DNA from 4 places in the Kitasatospora cinereorecta genome. Region 3 is predicted to be linked to each of the others. Evidence: riboswitches for the same ligand, from Rfam matches in the RefSeq annotation. Region 3 holds a riboswitch; each other region holds the start of a gene.

The links. A riboswitch is a leader RNA that binds a small molecule or an ion and turns the genes downstream of it on or off. The one in region 3 is predicted to bind cyclic di-AMP.
Region 1: linked by a shared signal. The riboswitch ahead of ACFPN0_RS20350 (NlpC/P60 family protein) and the one ahead of ACFPN0_RS29855 (M23 family metallopeptidase) in region 3 are both predicted to bind cyclic di-AMP.
Region 2: linked by a shared signal. The riboswitch ahead of ACFPN0_RS25305 (M23 family metallopeptidase) and the one ahead of ACFPN0_RS29855 (M23 family metallopeptidase) in region 3 are both predicted to bind cyclic di-AMP.
Region 4: linked by a shared signal. The riboswitch ahead of ACFPN0_RS13030 (transglycosylase family protein) and the one ahead of ACFPN0_RS29855 (M23 family metallopeptidase) in region 3 are both predicted to bind cyclic di-AMP.

What each region holds. Positions count from the first base shown of each region.
Region 1 is NZ_JBHSJP010000001.1:4,380,931-4,388,282, forward strand. It holds gene ACFPN0_RS20345 (hypothetical protein) at 147-500, shown strand; gene ACFPN0_RS20350 (NlpC/P60 family protein) at 578-1,738, opposite strand; cyclic di-AMP (ydaO/yuaA leader) riboswitch at 1,737-1,896, opposite strand; gene ACFPN0_RS20355 (ATP-dependent DNA helicase) at 2,154-4,439, shown strand; gene ACFPN0_RS20360 (IS701 family transposase) at 4,519-5,769, shown strand; gene ACFPN0_RS20365 (peptidoglycan DD-metalloendopeptidase family protein) at 6,104-7,352, opposite strand, start outside.
Region 2 is NZ_JBHSJP010000001.1:5,485,327-5,492,678, forward strand. It holds gene ACFPN0_RS25290 (DNA gyrase/topoisomerase IV subunit A) at 1-2,396, opposite strand, end outside; gene ACFPN0_RS25295 (M16 family metallopeptidase) at 2,643-3,995, shown strand; gene ACFPN0_RS25300 (M16 family metallopeptidase) at 4,022-5,404, shown strand; cyclic di-AMP (ydaO/yuaA leader) riboswitch at 5,598-5,766, shown strand; gene ACFPN0_RS25305 (M23 family metallopeptidase) at 5,780-6,562, shown strand; gene ACFPN0_RS25310 (GntR family transcriptional regulator) at 6,853-7,352, shown strand, end outside.
Region 3 is NZ_JBHSJP010000001.1:6,614,114-6,621,465, reverse strand. It holds gene ACFPN0_RS29870 (STM4011 family radical SAM protein) at 1-538, shown strand, start outside; gene ACFPN0_RS29865 (GNAT family N-acetyltransferase) at 495-986, opposite strand; gene ACFPN0_RS29860 (SGNH/GDSL hydrolase family protein) at 1,019-1,834, opposite strand; gene ACFPN0_RS29855 (M23 family metallopeptidase) at 2,023-2,946, opposite strand; cyclic di-AMP (ydaO/yuaA leader) riboswitch at 2,951-3,122, opposite strand; gene ACFPN0_RS29850 (tyrosine-protein phosphatase) at 3,530-4,339, shown strand; gene ACFPN0_RS29845 (DUF6126 family protein) at 4,402-4,575, opposite strand; gene ACFPN0_RS29840 (helix-turn-helix domain-containing protein) at 4,647-5,321, opposite strand; gene ACFPN0_RS29835 (aspartate aminotransferase family protein) at 5,389-6,786, opposite strand; partial or broken gene ACFPN0_RS29830 (1-deoxy-D-xylulose-5-phosphate synthase) at 6,783-7,040, opposite strand; gene hpnH (adenosyl-hopene transferase HpnH) at 7,119-7,352, opposite strand, start outside.
Region 4 is NZ_JBHSJP010000001.1:2,866,717-2,874,068, reverse strand. It holds gene ACFPN0_RS13040 (cytochrome P450 family protein) at 1-967, shown strand, start outside; gene ACFPN0_RS13035 (transglycosylase family protein) at 1,073-2,047, shown strand; cyclic di-AMP (ydaO/yuaA leader) riboswitch at 2,338-2,508, shown strand; gene ACFPN0_RS13030 (transglycosylase family protein) at 2,509-3,207, shown strand; gene eno (phosphopyruvate hydratase) at 3,491-4,777, shown strand; gene ACFPN0_RS13020 (FtsB family cell division protein) at 4,889-5,359, shown strand; gene ACFPN0_RS13015 (DUF501 domain-containing protein) at 5,424-5,957, shown strand; gene ACFPN0_RS13010 (Ppx/GppA phosphatase family protein) at 6,145-7,086, shown strand.

The DNA.
Region 1 (7,352 bases), 2.2 Mb from region 3:
CTATTGCCTCAATGTGACGTTTCGTTTTCTCGGAGTGATCGGAAAGATCGACCGGAGTCCGGCAATTCGCACCAGGTGTGAGTGAGCTCGTAGGGAAGTCCTACCTGGCCGAAGAGTGGTGATATGCCCGCGGCTAGGCTGCGGCCATGGACGTACTCATCAATGTCTTCGTGGCCCTGCACATCATCGGTATCGCCTCCCTGCTGGGCGGCTTCCTGACCCAGATGAAGGCCATGGGGGCGGGCACGGCACGCTTCGTGCCCGCCATGCTGCACGGTGCGCTGACCATGCTGGTCACGGGCGTCGCCCTCGTCGGGCTCGACCAGGCCGACGACCGGACGGTGAACAACGTCAAGATCGGCATCAAGCTGATGGTCCTGATCGTGATCCTGGCGCTCGTGTACGTGAGGCGGGACGAGGAGAAGGCCGGCAAGGGCGAGTTCGCCGCCGTCGGAGGGCTGACGGTCGCCAACGTCTTCATCGCCACGCTCTGGACCTGAGCCGGCTCCCGTACCCGCCTGTCTCTCCGCGGGGCGGGCGTACGGCCCCGTACGCCCGCCCTCCGTGCGTCCGTGCGCTATGCCGGGCGCACGCTGCCGTAGATCGGCATGGAGTAGATCGACTCCTCACGGACGTTCGTGCCGGGCTTCGGAGCGTGGATCATCATGCCGTCGCCCTTGTAGATGCCGACGTGGCTGATGTCGTCGTAGAAGAAGACCAGGTCCCCCGGCTGCAGATCTGCCGTGGCCACCCGGGTGCCGACCTCCACCTGGTCCCAGGTCGTCCGGGGCAGGGTGACGTCCGCGGCCCTCCAGGCGGCCTGGGTGAGGCCTGAGCAGTCGTACGAGGCCGGGCCCGTCGCCCCCCAGACGTACGGCTTGCCGATCTGGGCCCGGGCGAAGGCCAGGACCTTGTCGGCCTTGGACGCGTAGCCGCTGTCGGAGCCCGTCTCGTCACCCGTTCCGGTGCCGGGGCCCGCCTCCTCCTTCGGGGCCGCCTCCTCGGCGGCCCGGTCGGCCTCCGCCTTCGCGGCGGCCTGCTGACGCGCGAGCTCCTCCGCCTTGCGCTCGGCCTCCGCCGCCTTCTCGCGCTCCAGCTCCGCGAGGCGTGCCTTCTCCTCGGTGGTCAGCTTCGACAGCAGTGAGCGCGCCTCGGTGAGCTTGCTCTGCACCTGTTGCTTGCTGGTGCGGAGCGTCGCCTGCGACTCGGTCAGCGTCTCCAGGCTCTTCGTCGCCTCGACCCGCTTCGCCGCCGCCTCGTTCTGCTGCGTACGGAAGTCGGCGACCGCCTTCTGCTGCCGGCTGGTCATCCGCGCCATCAGCTGGTCCTGGTCGAAGTACGCCTGCGGGTCGTCCGCGAGGAAGAACGTCGCCGTCGGGGCGATCGCGCCGCCCCGGTACTGGGCGGCCGCGTAGTGGCCCAGCTCCCGGCGCGTCTCGTTGAGCTTGTCGGCCCGCTCGGCCGCGGCCTCCAGCAGCGCGTCGACCTCGGAGCGCTGCTGTGCGGACGCGGTCTTCGCCTTGTTGTACTGCTGCGTCGCCGTGCCCGCCTGGCGGTACAGGTCGTCGACCTTCTTCCGCACTTCCTCGATGCTGGGCCTGGGCGCAGCCGGGGCGGCCGTCGCGCTCTGCGTCGAGAGCAGGGTGACGGAGGCCAGTGCCGCCGTCGTGAGGCCGACGGCAGGGGTGGTGGTGCGCACCCGCGTGCGCGGCTTGCGATGCGATGCCAAGACCGGCATCTCCTTCCGTGGACCGCCTACCGGGTTAGCTGTCGGGTTCGGGCGGAACGGAAGGCTGCCCTACGGTCCTGGGGAACGGACCGATTCACCCCGGTGCTGCGTGTGGGTCCCCGGTTCCGGCTCCCTCGAGGTCGGCACGGATTCGGCAGGGGTGCCCGCGCGGCGTGGGTCGCCTCAGAGGGGTACGGGTCACCCGTCGGAGCACGCTAGCCAACCCGTGGTGTCCCTGTGAAGGTTGATGTTCGATATGCCCGATACATTTCCGTGACCTCTCCGGACCGGCGGTCCGCCGGGCGGTGACGGGCCCCGGATTCCTACGCACCGTGGGCGGCCCGTCTCCGTACGCGCACGGATCGGGCCCTCGTGCGGAATGCGGCCCCGGGCTGTCGGTCCGGCGGCCTAGACTCGTGAGGCGATGAGCAGCCTCTTTGACGACAGTTTCCTGACCGGCCTCCAGCAAGCGGACGAAGGCCCCCCGCCGCCCCCCGAGGACCACGCGCCCGAGGCGGTGCCGGAGGGTCTCTTCGAGGACGTCTTCGACACGCCTCCGCCGCCGCGTGACGCGTACTACCGCGACGGCGCCCCGCGCCCCGTGGTCGACCCCGCCGCGCTGCTCGACGGGCTGAACACCGAGCAGCGCGCCGCCGTCGTGCACGCCGGTTCCCCGCTGCTCATCGTGGCCGGGGCGGGCTCGGGCAAGACCCGGGTGCTGACCCACCGGATCGCCCACCTGCTGGCCGAGCGCGGGGTGCACCCGGGCCAGATCCTGGCGATCACCTTCACCAACAAGGCCGCCGGCGAGATGAAGGAACGCGTCGAGCAGCTCGTCGGCCCGCGTGCCCACGCCATGTGGGTCATGACCTTCCACAGCGCCTGCGTACGGATCCTGCGCCGCGAGTCGAAGCTCCTCGGCTTCACCTCGTCGTTCTCGATCTACGACGCCGCCGACTCCAAGCGGCTGATGGCGCTGGTCTGCCGCGATCTGGACCTCGACCCGAAGCGCTACCCGCCGAAGTCGTTCACGGCGAAGGTCTCGAACCTGAAGAACGAGCTGATCGACGAGGAGACCTTCGCCGGCCAGGCGTCCGACGGCTTCGAGAAGACGCTGGCGCAGGCCTACGCGCTCTACCAGGCGCGGCTGCGCGAGGCCAACGCGCTGGACTTCGACGACATCATCATGACGACGGTCCACCTGCTCCAGGCGTTCCCCGACGTCGCCGAGCACTACCGCCGCCGCTTCCGGCACGTCATGGTCGACGAGTACCAGGACACCAACCACGCGCAGTACACCCTCGTACGCGAGCTGGTGGGCCCGGCGGGCGAGGCCGACGCCCCGGGCGAGCTGTGCGTCGTCGGCGACGCGGACCAGTCGATCTACGCCTTCCGCGGTGCGACCATCCGCAACATCCTCCAGTTCGAGGAGGACTACCCGGACGCCACGACGATCATGCTGGAGCAGAACTACCGCTCCACGCAGACGATCCTGTCCGCGGCCAACGCCGTCATCGAGCGCAACGAGAGCCGCCGCCCCAAGAACCTCTGGACGAACGCGGGCGCCGGTACCCGGATCACCGGCTACGTCGCCGACACCGAGCACGACGAGGCGCAGTTCGTCGCCGACGAGATCGACCGGCTGACGGACGCCGGGGACGCGAAGGCGGGCGACGTCGCCGTCTTCTACCGTACGAACGCGCAGTCCCGTGTCTTCGAGGAGATCTTCATCCGCGTCGGGCTGCCCTACAAGGTCGTCGGCGGAGTGCGCTTCTACGAGCGCAAGGAGGTCAGGGACGTCCTGGCCTACCTCCGGGTGCTCGCCAACCCCGAGGACACCGTCCCGCTGCGCCGCATCCTCAACGTGCCCAAGCGGGGCATCGGCGACCGGGCCGAGGCGATGATCGACGCCCTGTCGCTGCGCGAGAAGATCTCCTTCCCGCAGGCGCTGCGCCGCGTCGACGAGGCGTACGGCATGGCGGCCCGGTCGGCCAACGCCGTGAAGCGGTTCAACACGCTGATGGAGGAGCTCCGCACGATCGTGGAGTCCGGTGCCGGACCGGCGGTCGTGCTGGAGGCGGTCATGGAGCGGACCGGCTACCTCGCCGACTCCGACCAGATCCCGGACGAGGACGAGGACGGCTCGGGCGTCATCACACTGATGACGCTGCACACGGCCAAGGGCCTCGAATTCCCGGTGGTGTTCCTGACCGGTATGGAGGACGGCGTCTTCCCGCACATGCGCGCGCTGGGTCAGGTGAAGGAGCTGGAGGAGGAACGCCGGCTCGCCTACGTGGGCATCACGCGGGCCCGCGAGCGGCTGTATCTGACCCGGGCCTCCATGCGCAGCGCCTGGGGACAGCCCTCGTACAACCCGCCGTCGCGGTTCCTGGAGGAGATCCCGGACCAGCATCTGGAGTGGAAGCGCAAGGGCCCGATGGCGGCCTCGGCGGGACCGACGTCGGGGATCACGTCGTCGTTGTCCTCCTCGCGCTCCAGGTCGGGCCCCTCGGGCTTCGCGACCCGGCGTACCGCGGACAAGCCGGTGGCCACCCTGGTGGTGGGGGACCGGGTCACGCACGACCAGTTCGGGCTGGGGACGGTGACGGCCGTCGAGGGGTTCGGCGACCAGGCGAAGGCCACGGTCGACTTCGGCGACGAGCGCCCGAAGAAGCTGCTGCTGCGGTACGCGCCCGTCGAGAAGCTCTAGTAGGGCTTGGTCAGTTGTACGCGCTGGTGGCGTGTCTTGGTGTCTGTGGGCGCGTTGATGGTGTGTGACACCTGAGGAGATGGATCAGGTCCGGGAGGACCTGGAGACGTTCACGGCGGAGATGTTCGAGGCGTTCACGCGTGCGGATCAGCATCGCTGGGGGCAGGCGTACGTGCGTGGACTGCTGCTGGACGGACGGCGCAAATCGGTGGAACCGATGGCCGCTCGGCTGGGCGAGGACGGCAACCGGCAAGCTCTGGCGCATTTCGTCACCTCCAGTCCGTGGAGCTGGGCCCAGGTGCGGGCCCGGCTCGCCTGGCGGATGCACGAGGCCATCGCCCCGAGCGCGTTGATCGTCGACGACACCGGGTTCTTGAAGGATGGTGACGCCTCGGCGTGTGTATCGCGGCAGTACACCGGCACCGCGGGCAAGGTCACCAACTGCCAGGTCGGGGTCTCGGTGCACCTGGCCCGCGACCATGCCTCGACGCCGGTGAACTGGCGGTTGTTCCTGCCCAAGTCCTGGGACCCGGCTTCACCGCAGGCCGTCCCGCCCAAGGTGGCCCGCCGCGAGCGGTGCGGCATTCCCGCCGACCTGGGCCACGTGGAGAAATGGCAACTCGCGCTGGACATGGTCGACGAGACCCGGGCCTGGGGCATCGATATCCCGCTGGTGCTGGCAGACGCCGGCTACGGCGACGCGGCGGCCTTCCGTCTGGGCCTGAACCAGCGCGGTCTGCACTACGTGGTCGGCATCTCCACCACACCCACCGCCCACCCGGCCGCCGCCCGTCCGGTCACCCCGCCCTACAGCGGCATCGGACGGCGGCCTGTGCCCAGGTATCCGGACCCGGCCCGCAGCGTGAAGTCGCTGGTCATCGAGGCGGGTCGTGGTTCGGTCAAGCCGGTGTCATGGCGTGAGGGCTCAAGCCCGGGCAAGGGCCGCACCGGCTTGAAGCGCATGTACTCGCGCTTCGTGGCCCTGCGAATCCGCCCGGCAGGACGCGAGATCCGTGACGCCACCGAAGGCGTTGAACTGGCCGAGTGCTGGCTACTGGCCGAGTGGCCCGCCAAAGAGGCCGAGCCGATCCAGTTCTGGCTCTCCGACCTGCCCGCCGACACCCCGCTGACCACCCTGGTCCGCCTGGCCAAGCTCCGCTGGCGCATCGAGCACGACTACCGCGAGATGAAACAGGCCCTGGGACTTGCCCACTTCGAGGGCCGCACCTTCAACGGCTGGCACCACCACGTCACCCTCGCCTCCCTCGCCCATGCCTTCTGCACCCTGCGGAGGCTGGCCCACGCCCCAAAAGACACCGCACCGGCCTGAGCCTCTACCAGATCGTCCGCGAGCTGCAATTACTCCTCGTCACCTGGGCCGGTGCATGCCCCACCTGCCACCGCGACATACCCACACGCACACCAACCTGACCAAGCCCTACTAGTGGCGCGGCAGGCAACGTTTGCCCGTCGAGGAGCGGCGTCGGGTGCGTGCTCTCGGCGTGCCGGCCGGAAGTCCTCGTACTGGACGTACTCGGGCTTTCGGCCGGTGCGGCGAGAGTGCGTGCCGGGCGTCGCGACGGGGCGAACGTTGCCTGTTGCGGCACTAGGAGCCGGATCGGGACGGCTCAGGGGCCCGGATTCACGCCCGGGCCCCGGGGGGTTCAGCTCGGATTGAGGCCGTGACTGCGCAGCCACGCCAACGGGTCGATCGACGCACCGCCGCCGGGCCGTACCTCGAAGTGCAGGTGCGGGCCGGTGGAGTTGCCCGAGTCCCCCGCGTACCCGATGACGTCACCGGCCTTGACCGAACCGGAACGGATCTTCGCGGCGCTGAGGTGGCAGTACCAGGTCTCGGTGCCGTCGGCCGCGGTGACGATCACCATGTTCCCGTAGGCGCTGTTCAACTGGGTGCGGACGGTACCGTCGGTCGCCGCCATCACGGGGGTACCGAGGCCCACGGGGAAGTCGATGCCCGTGTGCGCGGACATCCAGTTCACGCCCGCCTGACCGTAGTAGGCGCTGAGACCGTGCTGACTGACCGGCAGGGCGAACTTGGGGCGTGCCGCCTCGCGGCGTGCGGCCTCGTCCTCACGCTTCTTCTTCTCCGCGGCCTGGCGCACCTTCAGGTCGATGCGCTCCTGGGTGCGGCTGGCGCGGTCGGCGAAGTTCTCGGCGTCGGCGCTGAGGTTGGCGAGCTGGGTGTCCAGCTCGTTGTTGGCGACGTCCGGCTCGACCGTGTCGGCGACCGCCATGGAGGTGGTCTCGTCCTTCTGCTCCTCGGCACTGCCGACGCCGCCCACGGAAGCGGCGGCGATGCCCGCGACGCTCATGACACAGGCGGAGGGGACAGCGACGGTGAGGAGCGCGGAGCGCTTCGCCGGAGTGCGGCGCCGGCCACGGCCGCCGCCACGCGGGGCGGAACGGCCGACGGGGCGTGCCGCCGAGGCGGGGTGGGACGCGGTCACGTCGATGACGTCCACGATGTCGGTGACCGCGTCGTGTTCGCCGGCCGGGCTGTACGCACCGTCCGGGTCGTATACGCCGGCCGGGTCGTACGCACTGTCCGGGGCGTACGCACCGGTTGCCGCAGGCGTGTCGGATGCCGTCATGACCGCGGTCTTCGTGGCGGCGGTCCCGTCCGCGTGGTCCTGAGGGCTGAACTCGGCCGCCTCGTACGACGCGGCCTGGTGTTCGTATGCGGGATGCGACGTCTGTTCGGGTGCGTAAGCCGCGGTCTCGGGCGAGGCGCCGGTGTTCCAGGCGGTGGCGTCGTAGGCGCCGGTGTCGGCCGTTTCGTACCCGGAGGTCTCGAAAACCGGGGCCGCGTACGTGCCCGTGGCATAGGCCGTGCTGCTGAACGTCGTGGTGGGGAAGGCGCCGGTGTCGCTCGTCGCCCACTGGTCGGCCTGG
Region 2 (7,352 bases), 1.1 Mb from region 3:
TCGCGGCGCGGATCCTGGGCAGGCAGCTGCGCCGGCGCGCCGCTCTTCTGCGCGGCCCGGGCCGGAACACCGCCCGCCCAGGCGAACACCAGGACGTCCTCCCCCTTGAGGAAGCGCTGGCAGCGCACCCCGCCGGTGGCCCTCCCCTTGCGCGGGTACTGGTCGAAGGGGGTGAGCTTCGAGGTCAGCTCCGAATCGTCCAGCGTGCCGTGCGAACCGGCCACCGTGAACACCACGGCGTCCGCCGCGGGATCCACCGCCGTGAACGAGAGCACCGTGGCACCCGCCGTGAGCTTGACGCCCGCCATGCCGCCCGCCGCACGGCCCTGCGGACGCACCTGCGCCGCCGGATAGCGCAGCAGCTGCGCGTCGGAGGTGATGAAGACCAGGTCCTCCTCGCCCGTACGCAACTCCGTCGCGCCGACGATGCGGTCACCGTCCCTCAGCGTGATGACCTCCAACTCCTCCTTGTTCGCCGGATAGTCGGGCACCACGCGCTTCACCACCCCCTGCAGGGTGCCGATGGCCAGTCCGGAGGACTCCTCGTCCAGCGTGGTCAGACAGACGAGCTCCTCGTCCGTGCCCAGCGTCAGGAACTCCGAGATCTGAGCCCCTCCCGAGAGATTGGGCGCCGCGTGGGTGTCCGGCAGCTGCGGCAGATCGATCACCGAGAGGCGCAGCAGCCGCCCGGTGGACGTCACCGCACCCACATCGCCGCGCGCCGTCGCGGCGACCGCCGAGACGATCACGTCGTGCTTGGTGCGCCTGGCGTCCTCGGCCACGACGATCGGGTCGGCGCCGGCCGTACGCGCCAGCAGGCCCGTCGAGGAGAGAAGCACCCGGCACGGGTCGTCCGCGACCTCCAGCGGTACGGAGGCCACCTGAGAACCGGCCGACTCCAGCAGCACCGTGCGCCGGTCGGTGCCGAACTTCTTCGCCACCGCGGCCAGTTCGGCCGAGACGAGCTTGCGCAGCTCCGCGTCCGACTCCAGGATCGCCGTCAGCTCGGCGATCTCGCCGGCGAGCCGGTCGCGCTCGCCCTCCAGCTCGATCCGGTCGAACCGGGTCAGCCTGCGCAGCGGGGTGTCCAGGATGTACTGCGTCTGGATCTCGCTCAGCGAGAAGCGCTCCATCAGGCGCTCCTTCGCCTGCGCCGAGTTGTCGCTGTCCCGGATGAGGCGGATGACCTCGTCGATGTCGAGCAGAGCGACGAGGAGACCCTCGACCAGGTGCAGGCGGTCGCGACGCTTGGTCCTGCGGAACTCACTGCGCCGGCGCACGACCTCGAAGCGGTGGTCGAGGTAGACCTCCAGGAGCTCCTTGAGCCCCAGGGTGAGCGGCTGCCCGTCCACCAGCGCCACGTTGTTGATGCCGAAGGTCTCCTCCATCGGCGTCAGCTTGTAGAGCTGCTCCAGCACGGCTTCCGGCACGAAGCCGTTCTTGACCTCGATCACCAGGCGCAGACCGTGCGCCCGGTCGGTGAGGTCCTTGACGTCCGCGATGCCCTGGAGCTTCTTCGACCCCACGAGATCCTTGATCTTGGCGATCACCTTCTCCGGGCCCACGGTGAAGGGGAGTTCCGTCACGACGAGGCCCTTGCGCCGGGCCGTGACGTTCTCTATGGCGACGGTGGCACGGATCCTGAACGTGCCGCGCCCGGCTGCGTACGCGTCCTTGATGCCGCCGAGGCCGACGATCCGTCCGCCGGTCGGCAGGTCGGGTCCGGGGACGAAGCGCATCAGGGTTTCCAGGTCGGCGCCCGGATGCCTGATGAGATGGCGTGCGGCGGCGATCACCTCTCCGAGGTTGTGCGGGGGCATGTTGGTCGCCATGCCGACGGCGATCCCGGACGCGCCGTTGACCAGGAGGTTCGGGTACGCCGCGGGGAGGACGACCGGCTCCTGCTCCTGGCCGTCGTAGTTCGACTGGAAGTCGACGGTGTCCTCGTCGATGGACTCCGTCATCAGCGACGTGGCATCGGCCATCCGGCACTCGGTGTACCGCATGGCGGCCGGCGGGTCGTCGTTGCCGAGCGAGCCGAAGTTGCCGTGACCGTCGACGAGGGGCAGGCGCATCGAGAACGGCTGTGCCATGCGCACCAGTGCGTCATAGATCGACGCGTCACCGTGCGGGTGCAACTTGCCCATCACTTCGCCGACGACGCGGGCGCACTTCACATAGCCGCGGTCGGGGCGCAGCCCCATCTCGTTCATCTGGGACACGATGCGGCGGTGCACCGGCTTCATGCCGTCGCGGGCGTCGGGCAGAGCGCGGGAGTAGATCACCGAGTACGCGTACTCGAGGAAGGAGCCCTGCATTTCGTCGACGACGTCGATGTCGAGGATCTTCTCCTCGAAGTCGTCCGGCGGCGGGGTTTTCGTGCTGCGGCGGGCCATCGCGGCTGCGACTCCTTCACAGATTCTGTCGGGCAACCTCAGGTTCTGACGCCGACCATTGTGGACCGCCGTACCGACAACGCCGACCTCGACCCGTCCGAAGTGGTCTCCCGGGCGTCCCCGGAGCCCCTGTTTACGGCAGCATCTACGACAACATTCACGGAACGGGAACTTCGCCAGGTGCCCGTGCGCTTGCTTACAGTGGCAGGTCCGGCAGGAAATCCTGTATCGATCGAAGGGACGTACATGCCCATGGGTCACACGGCCACAGCCCAGGCCGGTTCCGGCGGCTTGACGGCGACCGAGCACCGCTTGGCCAACGGCCTGCGCGTCGTGCTCTCCGAGGACCATCTGACCCCGGTCGCGGCGGTCTGCCTCTGGTACGACGTCGGTTCCCGCCACGAGGTCAAGGGACGCACCGGCCTCGCTCACCTCTTCGAGCACCTGATGTTCCAGGGGTCCGGCCAGGTCAAGGGGAACGGGCACTTCGAGCTGGTGCAGGGCGCGGGGGGCTCCCTCAACGGCACCACCAGCTTCGAGCGCACCAACTATTTCGAGACGATGCCCACGCACCAGCTGGAGCTGGCCCTGTGGCTCGAGGCCGACCGGATGGGCTCCCTGCTCGCCGCGCTCGACGAAGAGTCCATGGAGAACCAGCGCGACGTCGTGAAGAACGAGCGCCGCCAGCGGTACGACAACGTCCCGTACGGCACGGCGTTCGAGAAGCTCACCGCCCTCGCGTACCCGGAGGGCCACCCATACCATCACACGCCGATCGGCTCGATGGCCGACCTGGACGCTGCCACGCTGGAGGACGCGCAGGCGTTCTTCCGTACGTACTACGCGCCGAACAACGCGGTGCTCTCGGTGGTCGGGGACATCGACCCGGAGCAGACGCTCGCCTGGATCGAGAAGTACTTCGGCTCCATCCCCTCCCACGACGGCAAGCAGCCGCCGCGAGACGGGACGCTGCCCGGCACCATCGGCGAGCAGCTGCGCGAGGTGGTCCACGAGGAGGTCCCCGCGCGTGCCCTGATGGCCGCGTACCGGCTGCCGCACGACGGCACCCGGGAGTGTGACGCCGCGGACCTGGCGCTGACCGTGCTCGGCGGCGGCGAGTCGTCCCGGCTGCACAACCGCCTGGTCCGCCGGGACCGTACGGCGGTGGCCGCGGGATTCGGGCTGCTCAGGCTCTCCGGGGCGCCCTCGCTGGGATGGCTGGACGTCAAGACGTCCGGCGGCGTCGAGGTGCCGCAGATCGAGGCGGCCGTCGACGAGGAGCTCGCCCGGTTCGCCGCCGAGGGCCCCACGCCCGAGGAAATGGAGCGGGCGCAGGCCCAGTTGGAGCGGGAGTGGCTGGACCGGCTCGGCACGGTCGCGGGCCGCGCGGACGAACTGTGCCGGTACGCCGTCCTGTTCGGCGACCCGCAGCTCGCCCTGACCGCGGTGCAGCGGGTTCTCGACGTCACCGCCCAGGAGGTCCAGGCGGCCGCCCAGGCGCATCTGCGTCCCGACAACCGGGCCGTCCTTGTCTACGAGCCGGTCGAACCGGCCGACGAGACGGACGGCACCGACGCGCACGAGGGGGCCGACAAGTGACCGACGCCGCCGTGACTGGAGTAGCGATGGAGTACCACCCGCAGCCGACCGCAGGCGAGGCCAGGCCCTGGGCCTTCCCCGCACCCGAGCGCGGCGCCCTGCCCAACGGCCTGACCGTGCTGCGCTGCCACCGCCCCGGCCAGCAGGTCGTCGCCGTGGAGATCTTCCTGGACGCGCCCCTGGACGCCGAGCCCGAGGGCCTGGACGGCGTGGCCACGATCATGGCGCGGGCGCTGTCCGAGGGAACGGACAAGCGCTCCGCGGAGGAGTTCGCCGCCGAGCTGGAGCGCTGCGGCGCCACCCTGGACGCGTCCGCCGACCACCCCGGCGTCCGCGTCTCCCTGGAGGTCCCGGTATCCCGGCTGGCCAAGGCGCTCGGCCTGGTCGCCGAGGCGCTGCGGGCGCCCGCCTTCTCGGAGAGCGAGGTGGAGCGCCTGGTCGGCAACCGTCTCGACGAGATCCCGCACGAGCAGGCCAATCCGGCCCGCCGCGCAGCCAAGCAGCTCTCCAAGGAGCTCTTCCCGGCAACGGCGCGGATGTCGCGCCCGCGCCAGGGGACCGAGGAGACGGTGCGCCGGATCGACGCCGCGGCCGTGCGCGCCTTCTACGACGCGCATGTCCGCCCGTCCACCGCGACGGCCGTGATCGTCGGCGACCTCACCGGGGTCGACCTGGACGCACTGCTCGCCGACACCGTCGGAGACTGGTCGGGCAACGCCGCCGAGTCCCGCCCGGTACCGGCGATCACCGCGGACGACACCGGCCGTGTGGTCGTCGTCGACCGTCCCGGAGCCGTGCAGACCCAGCTGCTGATCGGCCGGATCGGCGCCGACCGGCACGACAGCGTGTGGCCCGCCCAGGTCCTCGGCACGTACTGCCTGGGCGGCACGCTCACCTCCAGGCTGGACCGCGTGCTGCGCGAGGAGAAGGGCTACACCTACGGGGTCCGTGCCTTCGGGCAGGTGCTGCGCTCGACCGCACCCGGATCCGCCTCCGGGGCGACCGGTGCCGCGATGCTCGCCATCAGCGGTTCCGTGGACACGGAGTCCACCGGGCCCGCGCTGGACGATCTGTGGAAGGTCCTGCGCACGCTGGCGGCCGAAGGGCTCACGGACGCCGAGCGCGAGACCGCGGTGCAGAACCTCGTGGGCGTGGCTCCGCTGAAGTTCGAGACGGCTGCCTCCGTCGCGGGCACCCTGGCCGACCAGGTCGAGCAGCACCTCCCGGACGACTACCAGGCCCAGCTGTACGCCCGCCTGGCCGAGACCGGCACGGTGGAGGCCACCGCCGCGGTGGTCAACGCCTTCCCGGTCGACCGTCTGGTCACCGTCCTCGTCGGGGACGCCGCGCAGATCGCGGAGCCTGTCAGGGCGCTGGGCATCGGAGAGGTGACGGTCGTCAACGGCTGACGTGCCCGGAGCGACGCGGACCCCGGCGAGTACGTTCTCGCCGGGGTCCTCCCATTTGTCCGTGTCAACCGCACATGCGGCTTTATGTCCTGTGGGATGTATGACAAAAGGCCTGATCCGTTTGGCGTCGGAAAGTCGTCCGGCCTAGCGTCGGCCCGGCTGTCCGTCAGACATATGCCGCGTCCGCGGCGCCGGGCAGCCATCGCCGAGTCCCCGTCAGGCGCGAGCCTGGGGAGCCGGGGACCCACGAAGTCCCTGGGGTGAATCGGACGCCTGCGCCCTCGCACGGGGCGAATGCGTCCGTAGGAGACCTTCCTGCTCCGAACCCGTCAGCTAACCCGGTAGGCGAGAAGGAAGGAAAGGATCAGTCCCTCCATGGCGTTCACCCGTGCCACCGGGAAGCACCGTGCCCCGAGCCGCCTGACGCGCAGGAGCGCCCAGGTCGCCGGCATCGCGGCTCTGGCCACCACCGGCGTCATCGGCGGTGTGTCCTCCCCGGCCCTCGCCGCGGACTCCGAGGCCCTCACCGCAGGCGGCACCGGCCTGACCCAGGCCGTCACGATCGACTCCACCCTCGCCGACCAGATCGCCGCCCAGGCGAAGGCACAGCAGCATCAGGCCGACCTCGCCGCCAAGGCCGAAGCGAAGGCGAAGGCGAAGGCCGAGGCGAAGCGCAGAGCGGAAGCCCGGGCCGAGGAAGCACGTGAGGCCGAGGCGCGCGCCGCCCGCGCAGCCGAGCGCGCCCGGCTGAACTCCTTCCACCTGCCGGTCGCCGGCTCCCAGGTGACCACCGGCTACAAGTCCGGCGGCGCCCTCTGGTCCTCCGGCAGCCACTCCGGCGTGGACTTCCGCGCCGCGTCCGGCAGTTCCGTCGTCGCGGTCGGCGCCGGCACGGTCGTCGAGGCGGGCTGGGGCGGGGCCTACGGCAACAACGTCGTGCTCCGGATGACGGACGGCACGTACACCCAGTACGGCCACCTCTCCTCGATCGGCGTCTCGGTCGGCCAGAGCGTCACCCCGGGCCAGCGGATAGGCCTCTCCGGCTCGACCGGCAACTCCACCGGACCGCACCTGCACTTCGAGGCGCGGACCACCCCGGAGTACGGCTCGGACATGGACCCCGTCGCCTACCTCCGCGCGCACGGAGTCCAGGTCTGACCTGTCGCGGGCTGTCCCGTCGACGAAGGCCCCGGCACCCTTGGGTTCAAGGGGTCCTCGCAACTCCCACAGATCGCGGGTGTTGCGAGGGCCGTTAGAACCCAAGACCCGCCGGGGCCTTCGTCGTGCCGCCGGGGAAGGTGCGCGACGAAGCTCCGCGGAAGTGCTTTCCGGGCAGAAGATATGCATGGATTCCGCTCCGGCATCGGAAATTCACGCTGATTGCAATAGAGTCACGGAACAGGCGTCGATCGGCCGCGTTTCGCGGGGATTAAGGCGGAGGTTCGGACATGCGCATTCCCGCGCATTCGGTATGCACGGCAATCCGTGACGACATCGTCTCCGGTGTCTTCGAGCGTGGCAGCCGCCTCACCGAAGAGGTGCTCGCGCGTCGCTACGGGGTCTCCCGTGTCCCGGTGCGCGAGGCACTGCGCACCCTGGAGTCCGAGGGGTTCGTCGTCACCCGTCGGCATGCGGGGGCATGCGTCGCGGAGCCCACGGAACAGGAGGCCGCCGACCTCCTGGAGATACGGATGCTCCTGGAGCCCCTCGGCGCCGCACGTGCTGCTCAACGCCGTACGGAGGCACACCTCAAGGTGCTCCGAGGCCTGGTCAGGCTGGGGCAGGAGCGGGTGCGCAGGGGTGAGGGGGAGGACCTGCGCTCCCTCGGCGGCTGGTTCCACGAGACGCTGGCCCAGGCTTCGGGCAGTCCCGCGCTGATCGCGCTGCTCACCCAGCTCCGGCACAAGATCGCCTGGATGTACGCGGTCGAGCAGCCGGCCCGCCCCGC
Region 3 (7,352 bases):
CCTCGGCAGGTGCCGGGAGCTGACGGACCTCGGGGTGCGGTTCAGCGTCGGGGTGGTGGGGCTGGACGAACACCTGCCGGAGGCCCGGCAGTTGCGTGCCGCGCTGCCCGACGAGGTGTACCTCTGGGTCAACGCCGCCGAGGGGCACGCCTATACGGACGAGGAGGCGGACCGGTGGACGGAGCTGGACCCGCTGTTCCCGTACAGCAGGCACCCCCACAGTTCGGCGGGGCTGCCCTGCCGGACGGGCGAGTCGGTCATCTCGGTGGACGGTGAGGGGACGGTGCGGCGCTGCCACTTCGTCCGGGCCGAGCTGGGCAACCTCTATGACGGCAGCTACCGGCGCTCCCTCGGCCCCCGCGGCTGCCCGGTCGAGGTGTGCGACTGTCACATCGGTTACGTGCACCTGGAGACGCTGCCGCTGTACGACGTGTTCGCGGGCGGTGTGCTGGAGCGGATACCCGCCCGTCGGCAGACCGTCGCGCTGTCGCCGGTCAGGCTCGCGGAGCGGCGCCCGGGCCCGGCGGACGCACCATGAAAACGTCAACCGGGTCCTGGGCCTCCTGGACGAATCCGTGTCGCTCGTAGAGCCTGCGGGCGGCGCTGCCGCGCAGGACGTTCAGCCGTACGGCCACACCCTCCCGGTCGGCGTCCTCCAGCACCGCGCGCAGCACGGCGGATCCGAGACCCCGGCCCTGGTGGTGCGGTGTCAGGTAGAAGTGCTCCAGCAGCTTCCCGTCGGCGGCGGGCCGGACCGTGACACATCCCGCGAACTCACCGCCGGCCATGACGAGGGAGGTGTAGCGCGTGGTGAACGCATCCCGCAGCCGCTGCCGCACCCGGTGCTCGTCGTAGCGCCCGAGCCGCTCCAGGTCCGCGCGCATGACGAGGGCCCGCAGCTCCGCGACCGCCTCGACGTCCTCGGCCCGCGCGGCGCGCAGCACCCACTGCGCGCCGGGCGCCGGACCGGACGGCGCGCAGGCCACCGGGTCAGGTACCGCCCTGTCCGTCAGGGGACTCACAGCGGCAGCAGGTCGGGGCGCTTGGCCTCGACATGGTCGCCGGAGGACTCGCCGCGCAGCCGTCGTCCGATCCACGGCACGAGGTACTCACGCGCCCAGTGGATGTCGTCGCGCCGCACCTCGTACGTCCTTCGCTGCGCCTGCGGCGGCCACACCTGGTCGGGGTCGGCCGGTACGTCGAGTCCCAGGACCTGGGCGGCGCGCAGCGCGACCCGGGTGTGCCCCTCGGGCGAGAGATGCAGCCGGTCGTCGTCCCAGGCGCGCCTGTTCTGCACGGACCGCAGCGACCACAGGTCCAGGACCGGGCAGTCGTAGCGGTCGGCGATGGACCGGACATGGGCGGTGTACGTGGCGATCTTGCCGCGCAGGTGCCGGAGCACCGGAACGTGACGGGTGTCGAAGCCGGTGGTGACCATGACGGTGCCGACCACCCGCGTCAGTTCGGCGACCGCGCGCTCGAAGCGCTCCGCGACGTCGTCCGGGTCGGAGCCGGGCCGGATGATGTCGTTGCCGCCCGCGCAGAAGCTCACCAGATCCGGTGCCAGCTCCTTGGCGCGGGGGACCTGTTCCTCGACTATCTGGTCGAGGAGGCGTCCGCGTACGGCGAGATTGGCGTACCGGAAGTTCCCGTGCGGGCCGGCCGCCGCCGCGGGGACCGTGAGCTGGTCCGCGAGGATGACCGCGAACCGGTCGGCCCAGCCGAGGGGTCTCCCGTCGGGGCCGGGGTCCCCGACACCTTCGGTGAAGCTGTCGCCAATCGCTGCGTACGACCCGATGATGCCTCGTCGTGTGTTTCTCGAATCGTCTGCCACAAGCGCATATCCTGCACCTTCGAATGTGACCTACGCGACCGTAATACGGGGTTGACGGGTGGTGAGAAAGACCACCCGGTCAGGTTTTGGTAAAGCCGGAACAGAAGAGGGGCGGTGCGCCGCCGCGCACCGCCCCTCTTCTCCGCGTCACATGAGGACACTCATGCCGGACGCTTGCCCGGAGACGCTCAGATGGAGACCCCGTGCGAGCGCAGGTAGGCGATCGGGTCGACGTCGGAGCCGTAGCTCGGGCCGGTGCGGACCTCGAAGTGGAGGTGCGGGCCGGTGGAGTTGCCGGTGGAGCCGGAGAGGCCGATCTGCTGGCCGCCGGTGACGGTCTGGCCGGCGGAGACGCCGAGCGACGACAGGTGGGCGTACTGGGAGTACATGCCGTCGCTGTGCTGGATGACGACCTCGTTTCCGTACGAACCGCTCCAGCCGGCCGAGACCACGGTGCCCGGGCCGATGGACCGGATGCTGGTGCCGGAGGCGGCCTGGAAGTCGGATCCCGTGTGGTAGCCGCTGGACCAGCTGGCACCGGACGCGCGGTACGGGGTGGTGACGTTGGCGCCGGCGACCGGGGAGGCCCAGCCGGAGCTGTTGCCCTCGGAAGCAGCGGTGGAGTCGGCGGCGTTGGCGACCTTCGTCGTCTTCCTCTCGGCCGGGGCGGTCGGCTCGGGAGCTGGCTCGGCCTTCGAGGGCGCGGCCTTCGGCGCGGACTGCGTGGCCGGACCGGACGCCTTGGCGCCGAGGGTCAGCTTCATGCCCGGGAAGATCAGGCTCGGGTTGTCGCCGACGACCTCGCGGTTGTCCTTGTACAGCTTCTCCCAGCCGCCCTTGAGCTTCTGGTCTGCCGCGATCTTCGACAGGTAGTCGCCCGGGACCACGGAGTACGTCTTCGGGGCGCTCTGCTTCTTCGCCACCGAGGCGGCGGGCGTGCTGTGCGCCGCAGCGGCGGCGGACTTGGCGGCAGGCGCGGCCTGGTCCGCCGCGTGCGCGCCGGTGGCGCCGATCAGCGGAAGAGCGAGAACGGCGCCGCCGGTCCCGACGGCGAGGACACCGCGGGAGATCGGGCCGGTCCTGGTACGACGGTGCTTACCCTTTGCGGGCATGGGGAATTCCTCTCCGGCGCCTACGAGGTGAGCTGTCGGATTCGGGCTGGAGATGCCCGGTCGCGCTGGACGCGACTTGACCCCGAGCCGTTCCGGATCACTCCGGTCGGCGGCTTACCTGGTTCCCCCGCTCCTGCCACACGTTGGTCGGTGCGGATTCCGGGCGGCGGCAGGATTAGGCGTTCCGTCCGGATTGACCGTGACCGTAAGCGAGCCAGGACGCCGGGAACAAGCCGTCGGTTGCGAACCGGAATCCGCTCCGCATTTCCCGACCGGAATTCCGGTCACACTCCGTGGATTACGGATCTTGGCTTTCCGCGCAGGGTCCGGAATACCCGCATCCGATTCCGCCACACACCGTCACGGATATGATCCCGCTCACCTGCCACCCACCATCTCCCGCACAAGCAGGGCATGTTCCGCTAAATACGCAAATCCGGACATCACGCCGCTTCCCTCCCTTTTGAGCCGAGCCGAAAACGGGACGAAGGCCGAGACGGTTGCCCGATGAATGCATGTCGTATCGTCGCGAGCGTGCCCTCGTCGGCGAGCGGCGCCGACGCCAGACACTCCAGGAGTCCTTGTGACGCAGCTGCCAGAGGTTCCGTCGACCGACACCGAGCTGACCGGTGTCCGCAATTTCCGCGATGTGGGCGGGCTCCCGACCGTGGACGGCCGGAAGGTGCGGCACGGGCGCCTCTACCGCAGCGGACACCTGGCGCACGCCACCGAGGCCGACGCCGCCTTCCTCGCCGGCCTCGGCCTGCACACGGTCTTCGACTTCCGCAACGCGGCGGACCACAAGCTCGACGGCCACGACGTGGAACTGCCCGGCGTCCGGAATGTGAGCATTCCGCTCTCCGACCCGGCCGACGGCGCCGAGTTCTGGCGGCTCGTGCGCGACGGGAACATCCAGCAGTTGCGTTCGATCCTCGCCGACGGCAAGGGAACGGACCGCATGATCGCCTCGTACCGGTCGATCATCAGGGACCGTACGGCCGAGCACAGCCGGGTGCTGCACGCGCTGGCCGAGGACAGCGTGCCCGCGCTGATGCACTGCGCCGCGGGCAAGGACAGGGCCGGCCTCTCGATCGCGGTCTCACTGCTGGCCGTCGGCGTCGAGAGGGAAGCCATCGAGGCCGACTACCTGAAGTCCGACCACGCGCACCGCCGCTACAGGGTGCGGCGCAGCGACACCTCGTCGGCGGGGATGTCGGACGAGGTGATGGAGCTGCTCAATCCGCTGTTCGCCGCGCACTCCGACTACCTCGACGCCGCTTTCACGACGATCGAGGAGACCTGGGGCAGCACGGACCGCTACCTCTCCGAGGGTCTGAGGCTCACCCCCGTGACCCGCGAGAGGCTGCGCGAGCGTCTCGTCGAGGACGCCTAGGACCGGCGCGGCGGGTCAGCCCTTCGCCGTGCGCGGCCGGCCGTCGCCGGGGGCCGAGCGGGTCAGCCCTTGCCCGCCACGGTGAACAGGATGAAGAGGAAGGCCGCGATGACGTGCCCCGCCACCAGGTACGCGAAGAGCCGGATGACCACACCGCGGGGCATCTTCCGCTCCTGCGAGTCCGCGCCCTTCTCCCTGCGCGGGGTGAGCGGGTCGTAGTCTGTTGAATCGGACATGACAGTCCTCTCTTTCGACCGCTCGGGCCGAGGTGGACGAAGGGGGTGCGGGACGATGGGGCGGGCGGGGTTCACACGCGGTGGACCTCGTCGCCCAGACAGAGTTCGGCGGCGGGACTCTGCAACAGCGTGTGGACGAACAGCAGCCGCACGCCTCCGCGGTCGAGCGCGGCGATCCGGTGCGGAGTGAGTGAGTCGTAGTGCGCGCTGTCACCGGCCTCGAGGTCGTGCACGGTCTGCCCCAGGACCACCCGCAACCGCCCGTCGAGGACGTACAGCCATTCCTCTCCGGGATGAACACGCACGAGATCGCTCTGGGCTCCGTACGGGACGCTCACCCGCAGCGCCTGCATGGCGCGGCCCGGTGCGCCGGCCTGGTGGTACAGCCAGCCGTCGGCCTCCGTGCCCGTGGAGGCGGCAGTGCCGGAACCCCCTGGGGAGGGGGGCCTCCCGAACGTCCTCCCCGAGGAGCCACCCACGGCACCGCCGCGGACGATCGCGTCACGTTCGGGCGGCATCTCGCCGAGGAGCTCGGAGACCGTCGTACCGTAGATGCGGGCGAGTCCGAGCAGCATGGGCAGCGAGGGCTGCCTGCGGCCCGTCTCGAGCCGGGAGAGGTGCGCCGGGGAGAGCCCGGCCCGCCCGGCGGCGGTCTCCAGGGTGAGACCTCGGTCGCGACGCAGGTCGCGCAGGCGTGGCGCGACCCCCGGCAGCTCGTCGGCCACCCCTCCTTCGGGAGGATTCATACCTCCATTGAGCCAGGATCTTTCCTCTCAGGCAAATTTCTTACCCCAGAGGCAAAACATCCGGTGCTCAGCGGTGGGCGACCGCCTGCTTCACCAACGTCCTGCCGAAGTCCCACATCAGCCCGCCCCCGCTGTGCGCGTCGTCCATGACGGCCGTGAAGGCGGTCACGAAGCGGTCCACCTCCCGCTCGCCGATGACCAGCGGCGGGATCAGCTTGATCACCTCCAGATGATCGCCGGAGACCTGCGTGAGGATCCGGTGCTTTTGCAGCAGCGGAACCACCACCATCTGCGCGAAGAGCCCTTTCCGGGCCGCCTGCAGCATCGTCCAACGGCTACGGAGTTTCAGCGAGGAGGGCCGGCCGAACTCGATGCCGATCATCAGCCCCCGCCCGCGGACCTCGTGGAGCAGCTCGTAGTGGCCGACGAGTGCCGCGAGCCGTTCCCGCAGGAGGTCTCCGGTGCGGCGGGCGTTCGCGACGGTCTCCTCGTCCTCCATCACGGCGAGCACCGCGAGTCCGGCCGCCATGGCCTGGGCGTTCGACCCGAAGCTCGCGGAGTGGACGAGGACGCGGTCCATGGAGGAGTAGACCCGCTTGAAGATCCAGTCCTTTCCGAGCGTCGCCCCGACCGGCACGTAGCCGCCGGAGAGCGCCTTGGCCACACAGACCAGATCGGGCTCGACGCCCTCCTCGTGCTGGTAGGCGTAGAAGTCCCCGGTCCTGCCGAGCCCGGTCTGCACCTCGTCGGCGATGAGCACCGCCTTGTGCCGGTGCAGCAGCTCCTGCGCGGCCCGCAGGAAGCCGGGAGGCGAGGCCTGGACCCCCTTGCCCTGGATCGGCTCGACGACCAGAGCGGCCACGTCGCCGCGCTTCAGCTCGCGTCGCAGGGCGTCGAGGTCGCCGAGCGGGATCTCCGTATCGGGGAGCAGGGGCGCGAAGCCGTCCCGGAAGCCGGACTCGCCGTTGACCGAGAGCGAGCCGGTGGTCAGCCCGTGGAAGGCGTGCGCGCAGTACAGGACGCGCGGCTTCCCGGTGGCGTACCGGGCGAATTTGAGCGCGGTCTCGACCGCCTCGGTCCCGCTGTTCCCGAAGAACACCCGGTCCAGATGCGGGCTGTGCGCCAGCAGCCGCTCGGCCAGCAGTCCGGGCAGCGGCTGGCAGTCGAAGCGGGTGAGGTCGGCGAGCGAGGCGTCGAGTACGTCGTGCAGCGCCTTGCGCACGACGGGGTGGTGCCTGCCGAGCCCCATCACCCCGAAGCCGGCGAGCATGTCGAGGTAGTCGTTGCCGTCCGCGTCCCAGAAGTACGCGCCCTCGGCCCGCTCGTAGACCTTGTCGAAGCCGAGGGTGCGGAGCATGCGCGGCAGCTGGTGGTTGAGGTGCCGGGTGTGCAGCTCGTAGCGCTCGGCGCCGCGTTCCGAGAGGAGCCGCGCCAGATCGAATCCCTCGGTCCCGTCGTCCTTCATTCCCCACTCTCCTTCGCCGCGATCCGGTCCTCAGCCGCCCTGATGCGGGCCGGCGCCGCGCCGATCCCTCCGGCGATCTCCCGGGAAGTGAGCCCGATGTCCGCCGGCACCTCGCCGCGCCCGAGGAACCGCTCGGGGAGGCCGTACGTCCGCAGCGGTACGTCGACGCCGGCGTCCCGCAGTGCCTGTCCGGCGGCCGAACCGACTCCGCCCGCCCGGCTGTTGTCCTCGACGACCGCCACCATCCCGTGCTGTCCGGGGCGGCGCACCGCGATCGGCCGGGCCGGCAGCCCGGGGTACCCGGTGCGACGGGATCTCCGGTGGTCATGACCTCACCGGGTCCCGCCGACGGTCTCCCGTGCCGCGCGCAGGGATTCCTTCAGCGATCCCATGGTGGCGAGTACGGCGGTCGGCTCGTAGCCGCAGTGGGCCATGCAGTTGGCGCACCGCGGGTCCTTGCCGCGGCCGTACTTCTCCCAGTCGGTGTCCTCGATGAGCTCCCGGTACGTGGGGACGTATCCGTCGCTCATCAGGTAGCAGGGCCGCTGCCAGCCGAAGAGCGAGTA
Region 4 (7,352 bases), 3.7 Mb from region 3:
GCGCCGGCTCGTCTCCAAAGCGTTCACCCCGCGCAGGGTCGCCGAGTTCGCGCCGCGTGTGCAGGAGCTGACGGACCGCCTCATCGACACCTTCATCGAGGAGGGGAAGGCGGACCTCATCCACGACTTCGCCTTCCCGCTCCCCATCTACGCGATCTGTGACCTGCTGGGGGTGCCTCCGGAGGACCAGGACGACTTCCGGGACTGGGCCGGGATGATGATCCGGCACGGCGGCGGGCCCCGCGGCGGAGTGGCCAGGTCGGTGAAGAAGATGCGGGGCTACCTTGCCGAACTCATCCACCGTAAAAGGGGGAATCCCGGCGACGACCTGATCTCGGGACTCATCCGGGCGAGCGACCATGGCGAGCACCTCACCGAGAACGAGGCCGCTGCGATGGCCTTCATCCTGCTCTTCGCCGGTTTCGAGACCACGGTCAACCTCATCGGCAACGGCACGTACGCCCTGCTGCGCAACCCGGAACAGCGGATGCGGCTGGAGCGCTCGCTGGCGGCGGGCGAGACGGAGCTGCTGGCCACGGGCATCGAGGAGCTGCTGCGGTACGACGGTCCTGTGGAGCTGGCGACGTGGCGCTACGCCACCGAACCCGTGACGCTCGGAGGCCGGCACATCGCGGCGGGGGACCCCGTTCTCGTGGTGCTGGCAGCCGCCGACCGCGATCCGGAGCGCTTCCGCGACGCGGACACCCTGGACCTCGCACGGAGTGACAATCAGCACCTCGGATACGGGCACGGCATCCACTACTGCCTGGGTGCACCGCTGGCCCGGCTGGAGGGGCAGGCGGCGCTGGCCGCGCTGCTGAGACGCCTCCCTGACCTGCGGCTCGCTGCGGAACCTGCCGATTTGCGATGGCGGGGCGGGCTCATCATGCGCGGACTGCGCACGCTTCCGGTGGAGTTCGAACCCGGACATCCGGCCGAAAGAAGTGACACTCTGTCAACTCTGTGACTTTCGCGTGATCTCCGCTGCATCGACTTGTGACACACGTTCGAGTACGGCTAGGTTCACCGTTCGACTCACCCGTCACATGTCAGTCACACGGAAGGCAATCCCATGGGCTCCGCGAATGGCAGACACCGCCGCCCTCGCCAGGCACCCGCCATCGTCGTCGCCGCGGGCGTGACGGGATCGGCCATCGCCATCCCGCTGCTCGGTGCGACCGGCGCGCACGCCGCCGACGCCTCGACCTGGGACCGGGTCGCCGAGTGCGAGAGCGGCGGGATGTGGAGCGCCGACCTCGGTAACGGCCACTACGGCGGCCTGCAGTTCTCGCAGGACGACTGGTCGGCCTACGGCGGCACGGCGTACGCCTCCCGCGCCGACCTCGCGAGCCGCTCGCAGCAGATATCGGTCGCGGAGAAGGTGCTGAGCGACAAGGGGCCGCAGGCGTGGCCCAGCTGCGCGGTGATCTCCGGACTCGCGCTGGACGGCGCCCTGCCCGGCGTCGACCCGGGCGGCGAGCCGTCCGCCGGTCAAACGGACACGGCGACCCCGTCGGACACCGCTTCGGGCGGGACGCCGGACAAGGCGGACGGGAAGAACAAGAACGACAAGGCGGACACGTCCGAGGAGGACGCCGCGCCGGACGCGCCCGAGCCGTCCTCGTCGCCCTCCACCTCTTCGTCCCCCGGGGCGTCCGGAACGTCCGGCGCCGCGAAGGGCGCCGGCGAGACGGGCGGGAAGCACCGCGGTCCGGCGGCCCCCGAGGCGGATGCCGGGACGGACCTGGAGAGCGGGCGCGAGTCCGGCCGGCACGCCTCGCGCGGCGAGTCCGGCGCCCGTGAGGGTGCGGAGGCCGGCGCGGACGGGACCTACACCGTCCGCGAGGGCGACAACCTCTGGGCGATCGCCGACGCGCGGGAACTGCCCGGCGGCTGGCCCGCGCTCTACGCGGCCAACAAGACGGAACTGGGCTCCGACCCGGATGTGATCCTGCCCGGCCAGAGTCTCGACCTGGGCCTCCAGGCGGACGCGAAGGATGCCGGAGCGGACGCGCAGCCCGGTGCCGAGGCCGCGGTCGGCAAGTGATCAAAGACGGGAAAACACCCCAAAATCAGGGGTAGTTCAGGGGCCTATGTCCACTTATGCGTAAGTGAGACATGGGTCTCTTTGCTTGAACTGGCCCGCCTCACCCGTCTGCTCGGCCCGTATCGCCTCCGACCTGCGGAAACGGCAGGGTCCTCCAGGGTGATAAGTGCTGATTGACAGTTATGTCCATCTTTGAATGTCGGCGTTGTGTGTGTTTACGGTCTGAACCGCTCGCACCGCGGGCACCTTCGACCGACACGCCGAATCCTGCCGTCGGCCGAAGGGGACAGACGCGTAAAGCGCCGTAGGCAGGAGCGGGGGACCCAGGTAAGTGCCGGACCCGGCCGTCGGAAGACGGGCGAGGGCCGGCTCGGGGTGAAGTCGCCTGCCAGTGCGGGCGACCGGGCAACTCACAGGCCCGAACCCGACAGCTCACCTCGTAGGCGTCGGTGAGGAGAACCATGCTGCTTTCGAGCAAGGGCAAGCACCGTCGCCCGTCCAAGGCCGTCCGTATCGCCACCCTGGCCGGCGTCACCGGTGCGGCCGTGGCCGTTCCGCTGATGGGCGCGACCGGTGCCTCCGCCGCCTCCGTCGCCACGTGGGAAGCCGTCGCGCAGTGCGAGTCCGGCGGCAACTGGTCCATCAACACCGGCAACGGCTACTACGGCGGCCTGCAGTTCTCGCAGTCCAGCTGGGCGGCCGCCGGCGGCACCCAGTACGCCTCCCGCGCCGACCTGGCCAGCAAGGACCAGCAGATAGCCACCGCCGAGAAGCTCCTCGACCTGCAGGGCCCGGGTGCGTGGGCCTGCGCCGGCGCCGGCGGCCTGACCGACGACGGTGTGGACCCGGGTGTCGACACCGGCTCCGCGCAGAGCGAGGCCGAGCCGAAGGCGGCTCAGCCGGAGCGCGAGGCCGAGCAGCCCGCCAGCCGCAGCGAGACGCGCACGGCCCCCGAGGCCGAGAAGACCGTGACCACTCCGACCGGCGACAAGGTCAAGAAGGGTGACGGCGAATACAAGGTGAAGGCAGGCGACACCCTCAGCACGATCGCCGGGGCCAAGGGCGTCAAGGGCGGCTGGCAGAAGGTGTTCGAGCTGAACGACGACATCGTCGAGGACGCCGACCTGATCTTCCCGGGTCAGCAGCTCCACCTGAAGTAGTCCCGGCCTTTCCTCCCGGCGGTGCTCCCGGCCCGGCGCGCTCACCCCCGTGTGCGCCGGGCCGGGGCGTTTTCCCGGGGGTCCCGTGAGGGCGATCGTTCAACTGTTGTAGTTACCGGCCAGTAAATTTCTGGAGCTTTGCCGGTAATGCGGGTCCTTGGGTCCTTTTTCGTCCCAGGGGACGGGCGGTCGGCCGACGGAGCGGGCCGGGCCGGTTAGGCTCGTGCCGCAAGGCCACAGTGACCCTGCACAACCAGTGTCATATCCCAGAAGGAGATGCCTCGTGCCGTCCATCGACGTCGTCGTAGCCAGGGAAATCCTCGACTCCCGGGGCAACCCCACGGTCGAGGTCGAGGTTGGCCTCGACGACGGCAGCACGGGACGTGCTGCCGTTCCGTCCGGCGCCTCCACCGGTGCGTTCGAGGCCATCGAGCTTCGCGACGGCGACCCCAACCGCTACCACGGCAAGGGTGTCGAGAAGGCCGTCCTCGCCGTCATCGAGCAGATCGGCCCGGAGCTCGTCGGTTACGACGCCACCGAGCAGCGCCTCATCGACCAGGCGATGTTCGACCTCGACGCGACCGAGAACAAGGGCTCGCTCGGCGCCAACGCCATCCTCGGTGTCTCGCTGGCCGTGGCCCACGCCGCGTCCGAGGCCTCCGACCTCCCGTTGTTCCGCTACCTCGGCGGCCCGAACGCGCACCTGCTGCCCGTTCCGATGATGAACATCCTGAACGGCGGCTCGCACGCCGACTCCAACGTGGACATCCAGGAGTTCATGATCGCGCCGATCGGCGCCGAGTCCTTCTCCGAGGCCCTGCGCTGGGGTGCGGAGATCTACCACACCCTGAAGAAGGTCCTGAAGACCAAGGGCCTGTCCACCGGTCTCGGCGACGAGGGCGGCTTCGCCCCGAACCTCGAGTCCAACCGCGCCGCCCTGGACCTCATCATCGAGGCCGTCAAGGAGGCCGGCTACGTCCCGGGCCGCGACATCGCGCTCGCGCTCGACGTCGCCGCGTCCGAGTTCTACAAGGACGGTGTCTACGAGTTCGAGGGCAAGTCCCGTTCGGCCGCCGAGATGACCGAGTACTACGAGGAGCTCGTCTCCGCGTACCCGCTCGTCTCCATCGAGGACCCGCTGTACGAGGACGACTGGGCCGGCTGGAAGGTCATCACCGACAAGCTCGGCGCCAAGGTGCAGATCGTCGGTGACGACCTCTTCGTCACCAACCCGGAGCGCCTCGCCCGCGGCATCGAGGAGGGCTCGGCCAACGCCCTGCTCGTCAAGGTCAACCAGATCGGTTCGCTGACCGAGACCCTGGACGCCGTCGAGCTCGCGCAGCGCAACGGCTTCAAGTGCATGATGTCCCACCGCTCCGGTGAGACCGAGGACGTCACCATCGCCGACCTCGCCGTCGCCGTGAACTGCGGTCAGATCAAGACCGGCGCCCCGGCCCGCTCGGACCGTGTCGCCAAGTACAACCAGCTGCTGCGCATCGAGGAGATCCTCGACGACGCCGCGGTGTACGCGGGCCGTTCGGCGTTCCCGCGGTTCCGCTTCGAGGGCTGACAGCCCGGCAGCAGGAGCTGAGCCCCCGTTCGGCACCGGCCTCCGTCCGTCCCCGCACTCGGTCCCGTACCGTGTGCGGGGACGGACGTGCGTAACGGGGAGGCGTGAGAGATGGCCGGGAAGGATCGTGACCGGTTCTCCACAGCGACCAGGCTGCGGCTGCTCGGCGAGCAGACGGCGGCCCGCGTCTACCGGTCCCAGAACCGCCGCCAGGCCCGGCGCTCCCGGCTCACCGGCCGGGCCGCGTTCCTGGCGCTGATCGTCTGCTCCCTGGTGGTCGCCCTCGCGTACCCGATGCGGCAGTACATCTCCCAGCGCGACCAGATCGCGGATCAGGAGAGGCTCTCGCGGGAGGCGCACGAGCGGACCGAGGAGCTGCGGGACGAGAAGGCGCGGCTCCAGGACGACGCGTACATCCGTCGTCTCGCCCGTCAGCACCTGCACTACGTCCTGCCCGGGGAGACCGGCTACACGGTGATCGACCCGGACGCGTCGGAGGTCCGCCGCGGGGAACCGGGCGCGACGGGCAGGCCCTGGCACTCGAACCTCTGGGACGGCGTCGACAGCGCGGACCGCGAATGACTCCGGCGCCGCTCCCGTGCACGCACCGACACATACAGACCGACCGATGACATTCAAGGCAGGCATGGACACGCCCCCTCCGCAGACCGAATCCACCACGCCCACCGCGGCGGACATCGCCGCCTTCGAGCAGCAGCTCGGCCGGCCGCCGCGCGGACTGCGCGCCATCGCGCACCGCTGCCCCTGCGGCAATCCGGACGTGGTCGAGACGCAGCCACGCCTGGAGGACGGCACGCCGTTCCCGACGACGTACTACCTGACCTGCCCGCGTGCCGCGTCCGCGATCGGCACGCTGGAGGCCAACGGGGTCATGAAGGAGATGACCGAGCGCCTCACGACGGACCCGGAGCTGGCCGCCGCCTACCGCGCGGCCCACGAGGACTACCTCGCGCGCCGCGACGCCATCGAGGTCCTGGAGGGCTTCCCGAGCGCGGGCGGCATGCCGGACCGGGTGAAGTGCCTGCACGTCCTGGTCGGCCACTCGCTCGCCGCGGGGCCCGGGGTGAATCCCCTGGGGGACGAGGCGATCGCGATGCTGCCCGAGTGGTGGGCGAAGGGACCCTGCGTCTCGCCGTGCGGCGAGACGCAGCCCTCCTGACCCGCCTGCCGTGACCGGGAACCGCCCCCGGACCGCCCGCCCGCGCCCTCCCCGGCTTCGTCCGGGGGCCGCGGGCCTGGGCTCCGCCGCCGGTGCGGGCCCGGGCCCGCACCGGCGGGTGAGGGCATCTTCGAGCGTACGAGGACCGCGGGCCGGGTGAGCCCCGGCCTACACAACAGGAGCCCCCATGACCCGCGTTGCCGCCATCGACTGCGGTACCAACTCCATCCGTCTGCTGGTCGCCGACGTGGACCCGGCCACCGGGCACCTCACCGAGCTCGACCGCCGGATGCGGATCGTCCGGCTCGGCCAGGGCGTCGACCGCACCGGACGGCTGGCCCCCGAGGCGCTGGAGCGCACTTTCGCCGCCTGCAGGGAGTACGCGGCCGCGATCAAGGAGCTCGGCGCGGAGCGGATCCGGTTCGTCGCCACCTCCGCCTCCCGCGATGCGGAGAACAGCGACACGTTCGTCCGGGGCGTCCTGGACATCCTGGGTGTCGAGCCCGAGGTCGTCAGCGGCGACCAGGAGGCGCGGCTCTCCTTCGACGGGGCGACCAAGGAGCTGGTCGGCAGCGACCACCTGGACAAGCCCTACCTCGTCGTGGACATCGGCGGCGGCTCCACCGAGTTCGTCGTCGGCGACGACGAGGTCCGTGCGGCCCGGTCCGTGGACATCGGCTGCGTCCGTATGACGGAGCGCCACCTGGTCCGGGAGGGGGCGGTCGTGGACCCGCCCACGCCCGACCGGATCGCCGCGATCCGCGCGGACATCGACGCCGCCCTCGACCTGGCGGAGGAGACCGTGCCGATCGCCGAGGCGGCCACGCTCGTCGGTCTGGCGGGCACGGTGACCACCCTCGCCGCGATCGCGCTCGGGCTGCGGGAGTACGACTCCGAGGCGATCCACCACTCCCGCATCTCCCTGGAGCAGGTACGGGAGATCACCGGACGGCTCCTCGCCTCGACGCACGAGCAGCGGGCGCGGATCCCCGCGATGCACCCGGGCCGGGTCGATGTGATCACCTCCGGGGCGCTCGTCCTGCTCGCGGTGATGGAGCGGTCCGGGGCTGCGGAGGTCGTCGTCAGCGAGCACGACATCCTCGACGGCATCGCCTGGTCGGCGGCCTGATCACAGTGCGGTCGAAGCGATCGTGAGATCGCGCTCAAACGCACTCCGGCCTGCACTTTTGAGCCGCTCATGACCGCCGGAGCCCCCCGTGGAGGGGGCTTACGCGAGCTGCCGCGACGAAGTTCGTGAACTTCTTCACAAGGAATTCGGTCCCGCTGGGCGAAGTTCTGCCTCGAAGGGGCTCCGGGGTCCGCCCACTGGGCCGTGCGAGGGGGGTGCCGGGGTGTTTCGGGAGTGTGGCGAGGGGGTGTCGCGGACCGGTGGTC